Linked DNA regions of Methylococcus capsulatus. The protein of the gene in region 1 interacts with the protein of each later gene in a pairwise test. Links are inferred from orthologs where the notes say so. Each region holds a gene or a part of one and is shown on either strand. Other genes may lie near its edges. The genes, in order: rlmKL and typA.

Region 1 (7,080 bases):
ATAGCGCTCATGTACCTGATCGTCCGGCGTTTCATGGCCGGACAATCTCCGCCTGGTCTCCCCGATTTGGCCGAATCGCTCAACCTGCCGGAAGTCCTGGTGGGGGAACTGCTGGCACTGCTGCAGCAGGCTGGCTTCATCGTTGCCATTGACCACGGCCGTCCGGGTTTCCTGCCCGCCCGTGATCCGGCGACGATCGCTGTGCTCGAGGTGTTCGAAGCCTTGCGCGGAAAGGCAGACGGTCTGCCGATTCCGGAGCCGGTCGCGGTGGGGCTGGCCGCCGCCGAGACCTCGTTGTCCGCCGCCCTGGCCGGCGTGAGCCTGCGCGACTGGGTCGCCTCGGCCTCTACCTGATAGTTCGATCGATTCATCATGCCCATGACTCGAGATTTTTTCGCTACGACCCCCAAGGGCCTGGAACCTTTGCTCGTCCGTGAACTGGACGGGTTGGGTGCCGAATCCGTCAAGGAAGCCCGCGCCGGGGTCGAATTCCGCGGCACGCTGGAAACGGCATATCGCGCCTGTCTGTGGTCGCGGCTGGCCAACCGGATATTGATGCCCCTGGACCGCTTCGCCGCGGCGACGCCCGAGGTGCTCTACGACGGTGTGCAGCGCACCGACTGGAGCCGGCATTTCGGGCCCGATGCCACGCTCGCCGTAGATTTTTCCTCGCGCCGTTCGGCTATCACCCATACCTTGTTCGGTGCCCAGAAGGTCAAGGACGCGATCGCCGATCAGTTTCTCGAACACTGCGGACGGCGGCCCTCGGTGCGGCTCGAACGGCCCGACATTCGCGTCAAGGTGCACCTGGATGCCGATCAGGCAGTCATCAGTCTGGATCTTTCGGGGGACAGCCTGCACCGGCGCGGCTATCGCACCGAGGCTGGGCCGGCGCCGCTCAAGGAGAACCTGGCGGCGGCGGTCCTGATCCGTGCCGGCTGGCCGGACATGGCGGCCCGGGGCGGCAGTCTGATCGATCCCATGTGCGGTTCCGGCACACTGCTGATCGAAGGTGCGTTGCTCGCGGCAGACATCGCTCCCGGCTCGTTGCGCGAGTATTTCGGCTTTCTCGCCTGGAAGGGTCACGACCTGGAACTCTGGCGGAAGCTGTTGATCGAAGCCCGCGAGCGGGGCGCTGCCGGGCTCGCGCGGTTGCCACCCATCCTCGGCTACGACAGGGACCGCAGCGCCATCCATCTGGCACTCAACAATATCGACAGGGCGGGCCTGCGCGGCAGGATCCACGTCGAACGCAAGGCTGCCGCCGATGCACGCCCGAAGGGGGCGGTGGGGCTAGTCGTAGTCAATCCGCCTTACGGCGAACGGCTGGGCGATATCGAAAGTCTGATCCCGGTCTACCACGAATTCGGCGAAGCCTTGAAGCAGCATTTCCAGGGTTGGAAAGCCGCCCTGCTGACCGGGAATTTCGAACTGGCTTTCCAGATCGGGATACGGGCGGGGCATTACTACACGCTCTACAACGGCGCGCTGGAGTGTCGGCTGTTCCTGTTCGACATCGCGCCCGAACGCTTCTTCATTCCGCGCTCCGGGGCGCCGGAGACCGAAGGCCAGAAGAAGCTGCGGCAGATCATGCAACAAGCCGGGCGCGGCGCCGTCCCCGCAGAACAAGCCGAAATGTTCGCCAACCGCCTGCGCAAGAATCTGCGCAATCTGGGAACCTGGGCACGCAAGAGCGGGGTGAGCTGCTACCGGCTGTACGACGCCGACCTCCCTGAATTCGCTGTGGCAGTGGATATCTACCAGGGCGAGAAGCTCTGGGTTCATGTGCAGGAATACGAAGCGCCTGCCAGCGTCGATCCCGCGAAGGCGCAAAGCCGCTTGGCCGGCGCGGTCGCCATGATTCCAGAGGTGCTGCAAGTGCCGCGTGAGCAGATTTTCCTCAAGGTGCGGCGGCGTCAAAAGGGCGATGCGCAGTATTTCAAACAGGACCAGACCGCGCATTTCCATATGGTGGAGGAGGGCGGCTGGCGCTTCTGGGTCAACTTCGAGGACTACCTGGACACCGGCTTGTTCCTCGACCACCGTATCACCCGCGGCCTGATCCAGCAGGCGGCGCGCGATCGCCATTTCCTCAACCTGTTCGCCTATACCGGCACGGCGACGGTATACGCAGCCGGCGGCGGCGCGGCCTCGACTACCACGGTCGACATGTCGCGCACCTATCTCGACTGGGCAGGTCGCAACCTGGCCCTGAACGGCTTCGGGGAGCGCCATCACCTGCGCATCCAGGCCAATTGTCTGGATTGGCTGGATCAGGCGGTCAACCGCGGGCGCCGCTACGGCCTGATTTTCCTCGATCCGCCGACGTTCTCGAATTCCAAGCGGATGGCGGGCAGCTTCGACATTCAGCGCGACCAGGGGTCGCTGCTGAAAAAGGTTATATCTCTGCTCGAACCCGGCGGTATGCTGATTTTTTCCACCAATTGCCGCCGGTTCAAACTGGATGAAACGGAGCTGGCAGGCTGCGCGATGGAGGACATCAGCCGCCTCACCTTGCCGAAGGATTTCGAGCGTAACCCCAAAATCCATGCATGCTGGCGTATTCTCGCGCCGAGCCGTCAGCGGTGAAAGATCAGGAGCGAGTGGGAAAAATGAAGCGGGTTCATGTCCTTGTCGCAGGACGGGTGCAAGGGGTTTGGTATCGGGCGTCGGCGGCCCGGAAGGCTTCGGAGCTGGGGCTGACTGGTTGGGTGCGCAACCTTCCGGACGGGCGGGTGGAGCTGGTCGCCGAGGGCGATGCGGAAAGCGTAGACGCCTTGTTGGTCTGGTGCCGGCATGGTCCGCCGCTGGCGCGAGTGGCCGGGCTCGACGTCCGGGAAACGGCAGTCACCGGCGAGTTTGCCGAGTTTGCGGTGCTGCGCGAAGACTGAGGTCCTTCAGGACGGCGAGGACAAGTCCTGCAACAGCTTGACAAACGGTTCCGGTCGTATGCCCAGATCGCCCGCTAGGGGGTTGTTCATGGACAACACCAGAATCAGTACCAATGACAGCATGCTGGTCACGATGCCGGTCAGCAGAAGCTGGACTTTCTGGTTTTCGGCACCGAAGAACCAAAGGAAAGCGATGGTGAAAGCAGCCCCCACCCATAGCACGAACCGGAGCAGTTCGCTCAGATCGTCGTTCGCCACGGAGATCCGCTCGTAGCGGGCTTCGGCCAGGTTTTCCAGCATCGAGACCGTCGTGTCGTAGAGCGCCTGGCCGCGCGGCTCGGCCGGGTCGATCGACTTGCTGATCCGCCACAACTGCTCCAACGGCGCGCGTTTGATCCGCCCGCCCTGATGTTCGACCAGCAGAGGCCATTCCTGCTCGATGACGGCGCTCGCGTAGCCGATTGCAGCGGCGTGCACGGCATGTCCGACCGATGCGTCATAGGCTTCCGCCACATTGACCAGGTCCATGAGGATGGCGGCTTCATGCACGGCGGCGGAGGAAATATCCCCCCGCCGCTCTTCCCCCTGGCCGACCAGGATGCCCAGGATGAGGCTGAACAGTACACCGAAATTGGTGTATACGGCCGCCGCCACGTCGTTGAGATTACGCTGTTTGCGGTGGTCCACCCGCCGCTGGATGAGGCCATGGATGCCCATGCTCGTCAACCCGGAGACGAAGGTGATCAAAATGATGCTGAGGATGGTCATGGCGGGCGCTCCGGTCGATGGGGGCGAAGGACGGGGGCAAGGCCGCGCAATCATGCCATCAAGCGCCCTCGCGATATAGAGGGGAGCGGCGAAAAGTCCAGAAGTGGAGGCATCCGTGCCTCCGGGAGACGGACAGCCCCGCCGGAGCGGGGCCAGGGAGAACGCGATCTTTATGCGCTCAGGCAAGGGCCGTAAAGTTTGTCGACTTTGGGGATGTGGTTGACCAGCCAGTCACGGACGAAGCGAGTGGTGTCCTGGTTCACTTCGGCCTCACCGGCATGGAACTTCTTCTGCAGGTCGGCGCAAACGCCGACGAGCTTATCGTGCTCGGCCTTGTGCGCGGCGAAGTCGGCGTAGTCTTTCTTCTGCATCTCGGTTTCTTCGGATTTGAAGTGCATGACGACGTAATCGATCAGCGCGTCCAGTTGCTTACCGATTTCGGCGCGATTGCCCGTGGCAGCGGTATCGTGCAGCTTGTTGACCATATCGAAAATGGTTTTGTGCTGGTCGTCGGCAAAGCCCACGTTGGTGCCGAATTCTGCTGCGGTCCACGTCATTAATGCCATGGATTTTTTCCTCCTCGTTTTAGTGTGTGATTCTGGACGCGGCCTCGTGCGCCAGATTGGGGCGCGAAGCCCGGAGTTGGACTATACGGATTCTGGAGCAATGAAATTTTGATCGGGATCAAAACTTTAACGGTTTGGCTGCAAGTCGGTCCCTCCCGTCTCGGCGGCTTGTGCCGCCCGTTCTCTGCTATGATCGGGGCGGGATACCGCGGCCAGTGACGCCGTGCCTTGAATTGACGGGTGATCGATGTTCAGAGCGTTGTGGTGTCGAGGGATTACCGTGCTGAGTCTCGCCGGAATACTGGGGGAGGCCGCCGCTGAAGTTTCCAGTTTGCCGCCGTGCGGGCCCACGGCATCCGGCGCTTCGATCCGGATCTCGCCGCGCATTCCCGTGCCGGGCGAATCACTGAGGATAATGGCGGTTTCGGCCGACGTCCCAATCCGGAACCTGTCGGTGCGTGCTCCCGATGGAACCAGTCTGCCGCTTGAGCCGGAGCGCCGGGGCGGTCCGCCTTGGAGCCTGGCGGTGGAGACTGGCCGGGCGGCGCGGGGGGAGTATCGGGTGGAGGCGCGCGGCGCGGAGGGAACCGTCGCCTGCCTGGACCTGAGTGTGGATGGCGGCACGGTGGCCAGCCGGCCGGGGCGATGGGACCGGGCTACCGAGGCCTTCTTTTCCGCCTGGATCGAAATGCTGTTCGATTTTCCGCTTGCGGAAAGCGTCAATTTCCCTTCGCTCAAGCCGGTGCTGACGGACCCGTCCCGCAATTTTCTGTACGACTACTTCGGGGCGGGCGAGGACCGGCGTATTCCGACTGATCCCGATTGCGCGGATCTGCCGTATTACCTGCGCGCCTATTTCGCTTGGAAAATCGGCTTGCCCATGGCCTACCGCGCCTGCAGCCGGGGTGCGGCCAGCCAGCCGCCGCGCTGTGGTGCGGCGAACGTCGCTGAAGGCTTCACGCGGGGCCCTGTGCCGGCGGGCATGTTTACGGCAGTCGTTCGCAAGGTGATGGATACGGTGCATTCGGGCAGCGCCCGCACCGGCCTCCGCGACAGTGCCACGGATTTCTACCCGGTGCCGCTCAAGCGGGAGTATCTGTGGCCGGGGACGGTCTACGCCGACCCCTACGGCCACGTGCTCATGATCGCCCAATGGGTCCCGCAGTCGGCGGACCGGAACGGCATGCTGCTCGCCGTGGATGCACAGCCTGACAACTCCATCAGCCGCAAGCGGTTCTGGGAGGGGACGTTTCTCTTCGCCGACGACGTGAGGGGTGCAGGACCTGGCTTCAAAGCGTTCCGGCCGCTCCTGTCCGCCAGTGCTGCCGTCCGTGTCCCCGGCAACGCGGAACTGAGCCACTCGGCCTTGATCGCACCGTATTCGGACGAACAGGGCGAGCTGTCACCCGAGGACTTTTATGCCGACATGGGGCGGCTGATCAACCCGCAGCGACTGGACCCCAGGCAGGCTTACGAGGCCATGTTCGAGGCCTTGATGGAGCAACTGGAGACGCGGGTGGCTTCGGTGGAAAACGGCGAAGCGTATGTCCGGAAGCATCCCGGTGCCGTCATCCCCATGCCCTCCGGCAGTGCGGTTTTCGAGACTGTCGGTCCGTGGGAGGACTATTCCACGCCGTCGCGTGATATGCGGTTGATCATCGCACTCAACGTCATGTCGCAGCTTCCCGACCAGGTGGTGCGCTATCCGGAACTTTTCGCCCTGCACGGCCAGTCGCCGATGGAGGTCAAGGCACAACTGGAGCGCTTGGACGCTGAACGTCTCAGCGAGGCGTATATCGTCTACCGCCGCAGCGACGGCAGTCCCTGGCGGCTTTCGCTCGCCGAGGTGTTTGCCCGCCGGAAAGCCCTGGAAGTTGCGTATAATCCGAACGATTGTGTGGAGGTGCGTTGGGGCGCCGGGCGCGGAACCGAAGAGTACTCCACCTGCACCCGGCATGCGCCTGCGGATCAGGCGGCGCGCATGGAGCAGTACCGGGTCTGGTTCCGGGAGGCCCGGCGCCCGCCGCGTTAAGGTGAAACGACGCGAAGCGGTGGCTTCGGGGCCGGACTGGAAAAAGCAGGTCCATCGGGAAACCTTGTCGGAACATCGGGATGAATCGTTTGAATCGGGGAAATCGTCGGTGGCATGCCGGGCGGGGCCTCGGCGCTTTGGCGTTGTGCATCGCTCTTTCCGGCTGCAGCGGTGCGAAGAAGGCACCGACTCAGCCCGCTGTCGGGCCGGTGGCGTTGACCGAAAAGCCTGCCGCGAGGGAACCGGCACTGTCAGTGATCAAGCGCCGGATACTGGCACTTGCCAACACTGAGTGGGAATTCTTCGGCTCCCAGCGGGTCATCTACGATGGTGGGGAGGAAAGCATTCCGCATGTGGGCTACTGGGAGGATGAGGACGAATCCCGTATCCAGCGTGTCAGCCGCTACTGGCAGGCGGTGAACAAGCCGGGGCTGTCCGGTCTCAACTGTTCCCAGCCCTGGTCGGCCGCCTTTGTGAGCTGGGTGATGGGAATGGCCGGTGTGCCGGAAAGCCAGTTTCCCCCGGCCAGCGCCCATTGGGTTTATCTAAGCCAGATCATCCGCAAGTCCGACGGCCCAAATTCCTCTTTCATTCCTCACTCCATCAAGGAATACAGTCCCCGGCCAGGCGACCTCATCTGCGCCAGCCGGGAGCGCTATGGCCTACCCAGTGTGACCCGGCCGCTGGAAACCTACATGCTGGAAGATACTAAGCTGCACTGCGACATCGTGGTGCAACGCAATGATGGAAGCGTGGAAGCGATCGGAGGCAACGTCCGCAACTCGGTTTCGCGCAGCACGGTCGCGCTTAACAAGGACGGCAT
Region 2 (12,144 bases), 1.1 Mb from region 1 along the record:
CGCAGGCACCTGGCAGGGCGAAATGGCTTTCGTCGGCCCCTCCGGCCGCCGTGAGCTGTATTGCCATGGCACCCCCTTGTTCAACGGCAACGGCGAAAAACTCGGCGCCGTGGTGGTATTCGAAGATGTGACGGCACTGATCCTGGCCCAGCGCCAGGCGGCGTGGAGCGAAATCGCCCGGCGCCTGGCCCACGAGATCAAGAATCCGCTCACACCGATCCAGCTCTCCGCCGAACGGCTGCATCACAAGCTGGCCAACCGGCTCGACGCCCGCGATGCGGAAATCCTGGACCGTTCGACCCGCACCATCGTGCATCAGGTCGAGGCGCTGAAAGCCATGGTCAACGCCTTCGCCGAGTATGCGAGATCTTCGACCATCCAGCTCCGGCGGGTTGCGCTGGCCGAAATCGTGGAGGAAGTGCTGGCCTTGTACCCGCCACAATCCGGCCTCACCTTCGAAATCGATGAAACACCGGATCTGCCCAGAATTTCCGCCGATCCGCTGCAACTGCGACAGGTCTTGCACAATCTCATCAAGAACTCACAGGAAGCCCTGTCGCCGTCCACTCAAGGTAAGATGTGCTTTATTCTTCGCAAGACAATCGACCAGGGAGAATCCTTCGTGCAACTGACCGTCCGTGACGACGGCCCCGGCATTCCGAAGGACCAGGCAGATCGGATTTTCGAACCCTACGTCACCACCAAGACCAAGGGCACCGGCCTGGGGCTTGCGATCGTCAAAAAGATCATCGAGGAGCATGGTGGGACCATCCGCGTGGAAAACGGGTACCAGCAGGGTGCCGGCTTCATCATCCGGTTCCCGGTTCCAGAAACAGACATTAGAGCCGAAGCAAGTGGCGGGAGCTCTGGAGCGAAATCATGAATCAAGGCTGCATATTGGTCGTCGATGACGAGCCCGACATCCGGGGACTGGTGCAGGACATCCTCACCGACGAAGGCTATGCGGTAGTCGCCGCCAACAACGGGGCTGCCGCCCGCCAGGCCGTCCGGGAACATCGGCCGGACTTGGTCCTGCTGGATATCTGGATGCCGGACGAGGACGGCATTTCGCTGCTCCGGGAATGGCTGGAAAGCGGAGCGATCGACTGCCCCGTCATCATGATGTCCGGCCACGCCACGGTGGAAACCGCCATAGAAGCCACCCGCCTGGGTGCCCACGACGTGCTGGAAAAGCCCATCTCGATGGCGAAACTCTTGATCACCGTGGAGCGGGCACTGGAGTCGGTCCGCTTGAAGCGCGAAACCGTGGGAGTGAAGCGTGCGGCCGAAATGGTGCCGGTGGAACTGGTCGGCAAGAGCGCGTCGATGGAGCTGCTGCGGGAGCAGATCAAACGCATCGCCCAGCACGACGCACGGGTTCTTTTGGTCGGAGAGGCCGGCAGCGGCAAAGAAACCGCCGCGCGTTACCTGCATGCCCACAGCTCACGCCGTTCCGGGCCGTTCCTGGAAGTGGCCGCCGGCACCATTTCGCCCGCTGCATCCGCCATCGAATTCTTCGGCAGTGAAAACAATGGAAAAATCCGCAGGGGATTGCTGGAACAGGCCCACGGAGGCACGCTGTTTCTCGAGGATGTCTCCGACCTCGAGCCGGAAACCCAGGTCCGTCTCCTTGGGGCGCTGGAAACCGGCGTGTTTTACCGCGTCGGCGGCACCGAACCCATCCATGCGGATTTCCGGCTCGTCGCATCGACGCATGTGCCCCTGGACGATGCGGTCCGCGCCGGACTTTTCCGCCGGGAACTGTTTTATCTGCTGAACACCGTCACGCTCAAGATTCCGCCGCTTCGGGAACACAGTGAGGATGTCCCTGAATTGCTCCGGTTTTATGTGGACTATTTCGTCAGCCGGGAGAAGCTCCCCTTTCGGCGTTTTCCGGTCTCGGTGCAAAACTTTTTACGTCACTACGCATGGCACGGCAATGTCCGGGAGTTGAAAAACCTGGTCCAGCGGCTGTTGATTCTGGGCAGCGGCGAAGATGTCTCACTGGATGAGGTCAAATCCATCCTCGGCGGCACCACCGATGCCCTGAAAGCGGAAGGCAAATCCGACTTTTTCGAGCTTCCGCTGAAAGAAGCCCGCGAACGCTTCGAAAAGACCTATCTCGAATACCATCTGGACAAGTACGGCGGCAGCGTCGCACGGCTGTCCCAGGCCATCGGCCTGGAGCGTACGCATTTGTACCGAAAGCTCAATGCGTTGGGTATCAAGTTCAAAGACAAGCGCTGATGAAGATCATTATCCTGGGAGCCGGTCAGGTCGGCACGAGTGTTCTGGCCAGCCTTTGCAGCGAGGACAACGACATCGTCGTCGTCGATAAACAGACCAGTGTCCTGCGGGAACTGCACGACCGCTTCGACATCGGCACCGTACAGGGTAATGCGGCGCATCCCACGGTGCTAAAGCGCGCGGGCGCCGACGACGCCGACATGCTCATCGCCGTGACCAGCGATGATGAAACCAACATGCTGGCCTGCCAGATCTCGCACACCCTGTTCAACATTCCGAAGAAGATCGCGCGGGTGCGTGCCATCGAATACCTGAGCTACCCGGAGATATTCTGCAAGGAAGGCGTGCCCATCGACGTAGTCATCAGTCCCGAACAGATCGTCACCCAGATGATCGAACGGCTGCTGCAATGTCCAGGCGCATCCCAGGTTCTGGATTTCGCCGGAGGACGGATCCGCCTGGTATCGGTCCGGGCGCTGAGCGGAGGACCTTTGGTCGGCCGGGAAATTCGCGAGCTTCACCAGCACATGCCCAATGTCCATGCCCGGATCACCGCAATTTTCCGCAATGGCCGTCCCATCGTCCCGAATGGACGACAGACGATAGAGCACGGCGACGAAGTGTTCTTCATGGCCTCGTCCGAAGAAATCAGTGATGTAATGAGTGAGCTGCGTGAACTCGACAAGCCTTACAGACGGCTCATGTTCGCCGGAGGCGGACATATCGGCAAGCGGGTGGCGCAGGCATTGGAACAACGCTATCAAGTCAAGGTCATCGAGAAAAACGCCGATCGCGCCAAGAAGATCGCGGGCGACCTGACCAATACCGTAGTGTTGCTGGGAGATGCTTCCGACAAGGAACTGCTGCTGAGCGAAAACATCGAAACCACGGACATTTTCTGTGCCATCACCAATGACGATGAAGTCAACATCCTGTCCGCGATGCTGGCCAAACGGCTGGGTGCACGGCGCGTCATCAGTCTGGTCAACAAAGCCGCTTATGCGGATATCGTCGACCCCAACCAGATCGATCTGGTCATTTCACCACAGCAATCCACCATAGGCGCCCTCCTCCGTCATATCCGCAAGGGCGATGTAGTCCAGGTCCATTCGCTGCGCCACGGCGCCGCCGAAGCGCTCGAAGCGGTCGCACACGGAACGCCCGGCAAATCGAAGGTGATCGGCATACCGATAGACCGCATCGCTATTCCGCCGGGCGTGGTCATGGGTGCCCTGGTCAGAGACAAAGAGGTGATACAAGTCCATCATGACACGGTCATAGAAGAAGGGGATCATGTCATCATGTTCTTGCTCGACAAGAAGGTGATTCCGATCATCGAACAGATGTTTCAGGGAGAATCTCACCGGGGTTGACGATGGACACCGAGACGACCCGGCGAAAGTGGGACCGGATCTATCGGGAATGGAAGGCTCCCTTCCCCGATGTCGCCACGGTACTGTCCCAGAACGAGCACCTCCTGCCAGCTGGCGGCAGGGCGCTGGACCTTGCCTGCGGACTCGGAAGCAATGCCCTGTTTCTGGCTCGGCGGGGGTTCGAGGTGGACGCCATCGATATTTCCGAGGCGGGAATCGAAGCGCTGGCCCATACCGCGCGCATGGAAGGTCTGCCCATCCACGCCCGCGTCGGCGATGTCATGGAATGCCAATGGGCCACCGAACATTATGATGTGGTCGTCGTAACCCGGTTCCTCGAGCGAACGCTGGTGCGGGCGATCGTGGACGCACTCAGACCGGGCGGCTTGTTGTTCTATCAGACTTTCGTGAAGAGCAAGAGCAGTGATTACGGTCCCAGCAACCCGCGCTTCCTGCTGCACGACAACGAACTCATCCGGCTCTTTGATGGGTTGCTGATCCGTTATTACCGGGATGAAGCACGGGCAGGCCGACCGGATGCCGGCCAACGCGACGAAGCTTTTCTTGTAGGCCAGAGACCCGAATCATGATCGAGCAGATCGACCCCGCTGCCGCCTGGCAGTTCATGCTGAACCATCCCGAGCACGTTCTTCTCGACGTGCGTGACCCCATCGAATTCGCGATGATCGGGCACCCGCCGGAGGCGAAAAATGTTCCCTGGAAATTTGCACCCGGTTGGCGAATCAATCCCGATTTCCTCGAAGGGGTCAAGCAGCTCGTACCCGATGTTGCGACGCCGGTCCTGCTCCTGTGCAGAAGCGGGCAGCGGTCCCAGGAAGCCGCGGAACAGTTGGCAGCGGCCGGCTATTTGAAACTGTACAATATATGCGAAGGTTTCGAAGGCCCTCTGGACGACGACCGCCATCGCAGCTCGAGAGGAGGTTGGCGTTTTCGAGGTCTGCCTTGGGAACAAAACTGACCGTCATGACGACCGGCCGCCCCGGATGCGGAAAGCGGCTTCCCGCTCCTTTCAAAGAGAAAGGGTGAGCAGGGTAAGTCGGCTTTCACATCGGAGCGAGCCGTCGTTCTCCGCGAAACCGCAAAACTGAAATCGCGGTCAAATTTTCCATAAGCACCCGGCTTCGGCTTGAAGCTGGGTGCTTTCTTTTTTCCCACCCGACACCCTTTGAGAAACATGGTAGAAAAATTACGCAACATAGCGATCATCGCCCACGTCGACCACGGCAAAACCACCTTAGTCGACAAACTGCTCCAGCAAAGCGGCACCTTCGCTGCTCATGAGCGGGTGGGGGAGCGCGTCATGGACTCCAACGACCTGGAGAAAGAGCGAGGCATCACCATCCTCGCAAAAAATACGGCCATCAAGTGGCGGGATTACCGTATCAACATCGTAGACACACCCGGCCACGCTGACTTCGGCGGCGAGGTCGAGCGCGTCCTTTCCATGGTCGATTCGGTGTTGCTGTTGGTCGATGCCGTGGACGGCCCCATGCCACAGACTCGCTTCGTCACTCAGAAAGCCTTCGCCATGGGGCTGCACCCCATCGTAGTGATCAACAAAATCGATCGTCCCGGCGCCCGTCCGGACTGGGTGCTCGACCAGACTTTCGATTTGTTTGACCGCCTCGGCGCTACCGAAGCCCAGCTCGATTTTCCGGTCATCTACTGCTCGGCGCTGAATGGCTATGCGGGATTGAATCCCGATATCACGGAAGGAACGCTCGAGCCGCTGTTCGAAGCCATCGTGAATCATGTATCGCCGCCCGACGTGGATATCGACGGGCCGTTTCAGATGCAGGTCAGCAGTCTCGATTACAATTCCTATGTGGGAGTCATTGGCATCGGCAGAATCACCCGAGGAACCATCAAAAGGAATACCCCCGTCACACTGATCAAACGCGATGGCAGGCAGGGCGCGGCACGCATTCTTCAGGTTCTGGCGTTCCACGGCCTCGAACGCATCGAAAGGGAAGAGGCAAGCGCCGGCGATATCATTGCCTTCACCGGTATCGAGGGGCTCGAGATTTCGGATACGCTTTGCGCAGTGGGGTTTGCAGAACAGCTCCCCCCGCTCACCGTGGACGAACCCACGGTGAGCATGACCTTTCAGGTAAACAATTCGCCTTTCGCAGGAAGGGAAGGCAAGTTTCTGACGTCAAGGCAGATTCGCGACAGACTGAATAGGGAACTGATCCACAACGTTGCACTGCGGGTGGAGGATACGGCCGACCCGGACAAATTCACGGTTTCCGGCCGTGGTGAACTGCATCTTTCCATTTTAATCGAAAACATGCGAAGGGAAGGTTACGAGCTGGCCGTTTCCAGACCCGAAGTTATCATTCGGGAAATCGACGGCGAACCTTGCGAACCGTATGAATTCGTGACGATCGAAGTGGAGGAAGCACATCAGGGTGCCGTCATGGAAAAGCTCGGTGAGCGTAAAGGCGACCTCCAGAACATGGTGCCGGACGGCCAGGGACGCGTGCGTCTCGAATACCTTATTCCTTCCCGCGGCCTCATCGGATTTCAAACCGAATTTCTCACCACGACTTCCGGAACCGGCCTGCTGTATCACATATTCGATCACTACGGACCGGTCAAGAAAGGCGCGATTGGACAAAGAACCAATGGGGCGCTTATTTCCAACACGTCGGGCAAGGCGCTGGCATTCTCATTGTTCAATCTACAGGAACGGGGACGCCTGTTCGTCGAACATGGCGATGAAGTATACGAGGGCATGGTCGTAGGCGTGCATAATCGGGGCAACGATTTGGTGGTCAACCCTACGAAAGCCAAACAGCTCACCAACATCCGGGCGGCCGGCAGCGACGAAAACATACTGCTGACACCTGCGATCAAATTCAGTCTCGAGCAGGCGATAGAATTCATCGATGACGATGAACTCGTGGAAGTGACCCCCCAGACCATTCGTATCCGCAAGAAACTCTTGCAGGAACACGAGCGAAAGAAGGCTTCCCGAAGCGCCGAGGCCTGACAGCGGTCCCCCCACGGCACTAGACAAAAGGCCCCGCCAAGGCGGGGCCTTTTATTTGAAAGCTCGCACCTGAAAATCCAAAGCCAGGCATAAAAAAACCCCCGACCGTTGCCGGTCGGGGGTTTTGGCTTTCACCACCGCAAGGGGAGTCCCGAAGGACTCCCCCTCAGGCGATTACATGAACGACGGGATCAGCGGGGCGTCGATCTGTACGATCTGACGGTTGCCCGTGGCGTCGAAGAAGAACAGCAGACCGGCGAAGCGGCTGTCCGGATCGTAGATGATGTCGGACAGACGATACACTTCCCATGCCGCATCCGACGCCGTCACGTCGACCGTGCGGGTCTCACCCGGCGCGATCGGGCTGTTGTCGCTGACGCTCAGGCCGTCTTCAGCCAGCAGGTCTTCCGGATAACCGGTGGTGTCTTTGTACACGTCGGAATCCAGGAAACGCACCGAGGCGGTGTAGAACTCACCCAGCCGGATCGGGCTGTTGCCATGGTTGGTGATGGTCAGCTTCATCCGCATGGCGCGGCCCGGCACGCGGTAGGTGGCGTCTTCCACTTTCACCGACACCGTCGGCGCCGGCAGTTCCAGCGGCTTCATGCCACGCATGGTTCCGGCCTGCAGCGGGATGGTGATCGGGTACTTGCTGTTGGTGCTGGACATGGCCATGACCACGATCAGAATGGTGGCGGCCAAGAAGCCCATCGCAACCTTGCGGTCGGTGCCCGAGACCAGTTCGTCCCCACGACCGGCATCCACCATCAGCAGACGGGGGATGAAGATCGGACGACGCGACCAGTAGGCGATCCAGGCGACACCGATGGCATACCAGAACGCGTGCCAGAAGTAGGTGTTGCCTTCGTTGTAGGTCTCCAGGTCGATCGTCTGACCGGTCAGGGTGGTGATGGGGTTGCGGAATTCACTCATGGAGCCTTCCACGGTGATCCATTTGCCGGGGCCGATGATCGGTCCGCCACCCTGGACGTTCATCATGGTGTGAACGTGCCAGTCACCCGGACGACGGGCTTTGAGAACCACCCGGAAGTCGTAGGTCTTGCCGATTTCCAGACGCACCGAGCGCGGCACCAGCTGGCCACCGATGTACGATTCCTTACGGATGAACACCGGACCCGGCATGCCGACGTTGAGGAACGCCACATCCGGTTCGTCGACCGTTTCCGGCCAGCCTTCGAACACGTGGAACTTGCCTTTGATTTCCACGGTTTCGTTGATTTTGACTTTCTCTTTCGACCAGCTCAGGTCGTACCAGTGGATGGTACGCATGCGCATGAACGCCGCCTGCGATTTTTCACCGTGGGCGCTGGCGCTCGGCGCATAGAAGCTGGTGGCTGCCACGGCGGACAGCAGTCCGATTGCAGACCATTTTGCAATCCGGTCCTTTATTGTTTTCATGATCTCTCCTCTTTCGAGTTCTTGCTGTTGGGTCACTCGCCGGCCTGTCGCCAAGCCGGACGACGGTCTTTCACTCACAGGTCTTGCCGCAGCCCGATCAGGTGCTCTGCAGGAACCGTTCGTTGGAGAACCAGCGACCGATGAAGTGCCACATGAAGTAGATCAGGATCGACATGAACGCGGAGAAGAATGCCGATACCGGGGCGACGTCCTTACCGAAGGTACGCAGGGTGCCCTTCTCTACCATGCGGATGTACTCGGGCGTGCCGGTACGCACATAGTTGTAACCCTGGATGTCGGCAACCGACATCAGCATGCCGTTGTATTCCACCGGCACGTGCAGCGGCGCGATGATCGGCCAGTTGCCCGGGTAGAAGATCAGACCCCAACCCATCGCACCGACGATGGCGGTGAACAGGTAGCTGCCCGACAGCATCAGTACGGTGTCCAGGATGATGGCGCCCGGCACCAGCGAGGCGGGGAACACGAAGTTGATCGGGAAGTAGGTCCAGCCCCAGAAGTTGAAGTAGCGGTTGATCCACTCACCCAGCAGCAGGCCGAGTACGCAGACAGTCGCTCCCCAGGGCAGACGAAACCGCTCCCACAGGTAGGATTGGACGGCCGCCGGGAAGGTGACCAGCACGATCGGAGTCACGGTGACCCACAGACGCCGGTCTTTCCAGTCCGACCAGAAGTCCCAGTCGCCCATGGTGAGCATGGCGTGAATGTGGTACGAGCCCACGATCACGAAGAACACCACGAACAACGCCATCCAGTCGATGGTCCGGGATACCTGGACCGCTTCGGCGTGCGAACGAACCGCAGATTGCGCAGCACTCATTAAAGTTACCTCCAAATTTGTCGTTTTCTTATTTTCGACGGGAGCCGGGACCACCCGCCCCCCGTCGCCGCGAGTCCTTTCCGGCCGCCGGTCCGGCCCGGGGTCTGTGCGCCAGCACCCCCACCGGCCCGCCGGCCTGCGAAGTTCCTTATTTCGCGATCAAGCCTTCGTCCACGGCTTCACACAGGGATTGTCCCAGTCCGCCCTGGGCAAAGCTGTAGAAGGTCTGGGTCAGGGTGCCCATGACGGCCAGCGCCAGCCAGCCGAAGATCACGAAGCCGTAGTGCAGCGGCGCCACGAACAGCTCTTCCATGAACCAGAAGGTGTGGCCCCACTCGTTTAGACCCACGTTCGGCAGAATCATGAACGGACCCACCACCAGCACCAGGTACGGCAGCGAAATGCCCTTCGCAAAGAACGGCAGACGCGTCTTGGCGTAGATGAACGCCGCAAAACCGGTGATGATGTAGATCGGGTAGCTCAGATAGAACTCGATGATGTGCGACGGCGTGAAGTCGGTGTCGCGCACGATCGTCTGATGCCAGGTGCCGTCCTGCTCGGTGAAGTAGGAAGCGCCCCAGTAGAGGGCCCAGGCGTAGGCCACCAGCCAGGTCAGGTGGGTGAAGTTGCGGCGCAGCTCTTCACGCGGGGTCAGCGCGGCCAGGTTGCGGTCGCGAGTCTTCCAGAGATAACCCCACAGGATCGAAGCCGTCACGATCTCCAGGACGATCTCGGTGTACAGGAAGTTCATCCAGTAGGTTTCAAACTCCGGCGCGAACGAGTCCAGACCGGCGGACCAGCCGTAAACACCTTCGTACCAGCGTACCCACATGTAGAACACGGTGTAGATCGCCAGCGCGAACGTGAGCCACTTTTTGTCCAGCAGCGGCGCTTCGGCCGCGGCTGCACCACCCAAAGTTGTTGCTGCCATTTTTACCTCCAACTGTTATATCGGACATAAACACCGGTGCATCGCCCGGTGAATCTTCTCTCACTTCCCTGCTTGGTTTATGCATCCTTGCCACCCCTTAGAACCGCAGCCCTCAGGCTGGCCGGCCCTCTTGGTGCGTCGCAGTCTATCACCCGCCCCGAAGCTGTCAAGAAAAATCTGCGGCAATTTGACGCAGGTTCGCCGGGTGAGCCAACGTCATGAATCTGCGCCCATGGACGGAATTAAGGTAACGGACGGCGCGGGACGAAACGCCCCCCGCCATCCGACAACGGCGGGAACCATGGCCTCCTGGCGGCTTGCCTCGGGACGCCGAGAAGTCCGGCGCGCCGGAGGAGACCGCAAGGCTCAGGCGACCAGAAGGATTTCGCCCTTGCCCTGGACCGACAGGTCTCCAGCCAAACGGCGCACGCGCAACCGGCGCGCCTGAGGGTCGGAGAAGCAGGTATTCAAACCCTGGTAGCCTTTGAGGAGCAAAGGCAGAAAACCCAGGGTATGCAAACCGCAGTCGTTGAAAGTGGCGCCGATGGCCACCGGGGAACCGTAGAGCAACAGGGTTCCGCGCCTCATGGCGTAACCGGCGCAGGCGCCGACGCGTCCCCGTACGGCGATGGTGCCGGCCGTCATCCGGGCGCCCAGGTACATCCCGGCGTTGCCTTCGATGAGAATCGATCCGCGGCGCATGTGATCGCCGACCCGGTCTCCGGCATCGCCACGAACGATCACGATCCCTTCCGACATGCCTTTTTTGTTGCCGGGGAGAGCGCTCCCGAGCAGATCACCGGCATTGCCGCAAATCTCGACGATACCGCCCTTGAGTTCGCACGCCGCATACAGACCGGTCGAACCGGACACGCACAAATACCCTCCTTTCATGTGCATACCGGCGTAAGCCCCGGCATCACCCTCTATGATGAGAGAGCCCCGCGCCATCCCCCTGCCGGCGAAGTCGAGTTTCGGCGAGCCGGAAATACGGACCGACTCCGCATCGTCCCCTTCGATGTCGAACAGCTCTGCCGCGGCGATTCGGCGGTTGCCGTACTGCAGGTCCAGCGCGGCAATCTCCTTGGGCGCTTTGCCCAACAGCAGATCCGGCACGAGCGGCGAGACATCCAGCCGCTGCCGCAACGGCGACTTCAGCGTAAAGCTCAATGCAGTCATAGTCGATTCCTTGTTGGCCGGGGCCGGACGGTGTTCAGCCCATGATTTCGCGGAGATGGAACAGGAACGGCCCGAGCTTGCCGCCGTAGTTGCCGGCGCTGATACGCCGGATGCCATTGGCTGCCCCCAGCCCGCAAGCCGCTTCGATGCCTGCGCGCATCGCCCGGGCGATGTCGGCATCGCTCAAACCGTCGATCACGATCTCCATCACCGATTCGATTTCCGGCGAAAGCTCCGTCCTCGTTTGCCCTTTCAAGGTCGGGCAAAAGGCGTCGTTGGTCGATGCCGGCAGGGTCTTGTACTTGGAGCCGACCTTGGAACCCGAACGGACGACACCGCCAGGGAACGGCATGATGACGTTGGGTATTCGACGCATCGCCTCGATCGCCGCCTCGCAGGCGGCCAGCGCCTGCGGCTGCGATTCGGCCAGGATGAGGAAATTGCCACCCCCGACCGCCTTGATCATGCCGGTGGTTTCCTCACAGAGGAACTCGCCGTCCATGACCGGCACGCGCCAATAGCGCTTGCCGGCGATCCGTTTGGAAATCTGGAAGCCGTCGCCGAAATAACGCAGATTTTTCCCCAAAGGAATCTGTTCGCCTTCATCCAAACCGGCGAACAGCGCCGAGGTGGGCGAGGTCAACACGCATTGACCGGCCCGGGTTTCCAGTTGCTTCGCCAGCCCCTTGCCGCCCATGGCGAACAGCAGCACCGCAACGCCGGGACGTCCGTCCGGTGTTTCGGCGGGATCGAGCTCCCGTTCGATGCCGGCTTCGCAGCCGCAGGCGATGACCGAGGTCGCGAAACCCGTCATGGCCTGGGCCGCATGATGAGCCCATTTGTGATTCTGGGCCGTGATGATCACGCGCGTGGCGCGCATCGGGAAGGCCTCTGCGAAAGTCTCGTCGATGTGCACGCCGTTGATGATCATGACCGCGCCCCCTGATGGCAGGGATGGACGAGGATTTTGCTGCGCCCATCGCCTTCGATTTCCCAATCGTTGATGATGAAATTATCCAGCTTCATGGTGTGGTAGCGGTCGAAGTAATCGCGCAGCCGCGTTTCGATGCCTCTGTCGAAGTCGGGCTGGACGGTATGCAGATTGCCCCATACGACCTTGACAACCTCACCGTTGCGC

What was found.
Region 2: the proteins of rlmKL (region 1) and typA interact in binary tests that used the Escherichia coli proteins (3 or more experiments, as listed by UniProt). The link is inferred for Methylococcus capsulatus from one-to-one orthologs.

Annotation. Positions count from the first base shown.
Region 1 is NZ_CP104311.1:1,882,933-1,890,012, forward strand. What follows is about bases 1-2,980. They hold rlmKL (bifunctional 23S rRNA (guanine(2069)-N(7))-methyltransferase RlmK/23S rRNA (guanine(2445)-N(2))-methyltransferase RlmL), read left to right. Parts: upstream 1-372; coding sequence 373-2,589; downstream 2,590-2,980. Other genes in these bases: N4J17_RS09330 (YhjD/YihY/BrkB family envelope integrity protein), read left to right, coding at 1-354; N4J17_RS09340 (acylphosphatase), read left to right, coding at 2,613-2,891; N4J17_RS09345 (DUF4239 domain-containing protein), read right to left, coding at 2,898-2,980. In the rest of the region: more of N4J17_RS09345, read right to left, coding at 2,981-3,659; N4J17_RS09350 (bacteriohemerythrin), read right to left, coding at 3,830-4,225; N4J17_RS09355 (hypothetical protein), read left to right, coding at 4,680-6,257; N4J17_RS09360 (DUF2272 domain-containing protein), read left to right, coding at 6,338-7,080. UniProt on the Escherichia coli protein: Specifically methylates the guanine in position 2445 (m2G2445) and the guanine in position 2069 (m7G2069) of 23S rRNA. Methylation occurs before assembly of 23S rRNA into 50S subunits.
Region 2 is NZ_CP104311.1:774,728-786,871, forward strand. The notes cover bases 4,310-7,225. They hold typA (translational GTPase TypA), read left to right. Parts: upstream 4,310-4,815; coding sequence 4,816-6,636; downstream 6,637-7,225. Other genes in these bases: N4J17_RS03695 (rhodanese-like domain-containing protein), read left to right, coding at 4,310-4,599; amoB (bacterial ammonia monooxygenase, subunit AmoB), read right to left, coding at 6,811-7,225. In the rest of the region: N4J17_RS03675 (sensor histidine kinase), read left to right, coding at 1-883; N4J17_RS03680 (sigma-54-dependent transcriptional regulator), read left to right, coding at 880-2,247; Trk system potassium transporter TrkA, read left to right, coding at 2,247-3,620; N4J17_RS03690 (class I SAM-dependent methyltransferase), read left to right, coding at 3,623-4,210; more of N4J17_RS03695, read left to right, coding at 4,207-4,309; more of amoB, read right to left, coding at 7,226-8,055; bacterial ammonia monooxygenase, subunit AmoA, read right to left, coding at 8,153-8,896; bacterial ammonia monooxygenase, subunit AmoC, read right to left, coding at 9,045-9,827; N4J17_RS03720 (formylmethanofuran dehydrogenase subunit C), read right to left, coding at 10,194-11,006; fhcD (formylmethanofuran--tetrahydromethanopterin N-formyltransferase), read right to left, coding at 11,041-11,937; N4J17_RS03730 (formylmethanofuran dehydrogenase subunit A), read right to left, coding at 11,934-12,144. UniProt on the Escherichia coli protein: A 50S ribosomal subunit assembly protein with GTPase and nucleotide-independent chaperone activity, required for 50S subunit assembly at low temperatures, may also play a role in translation.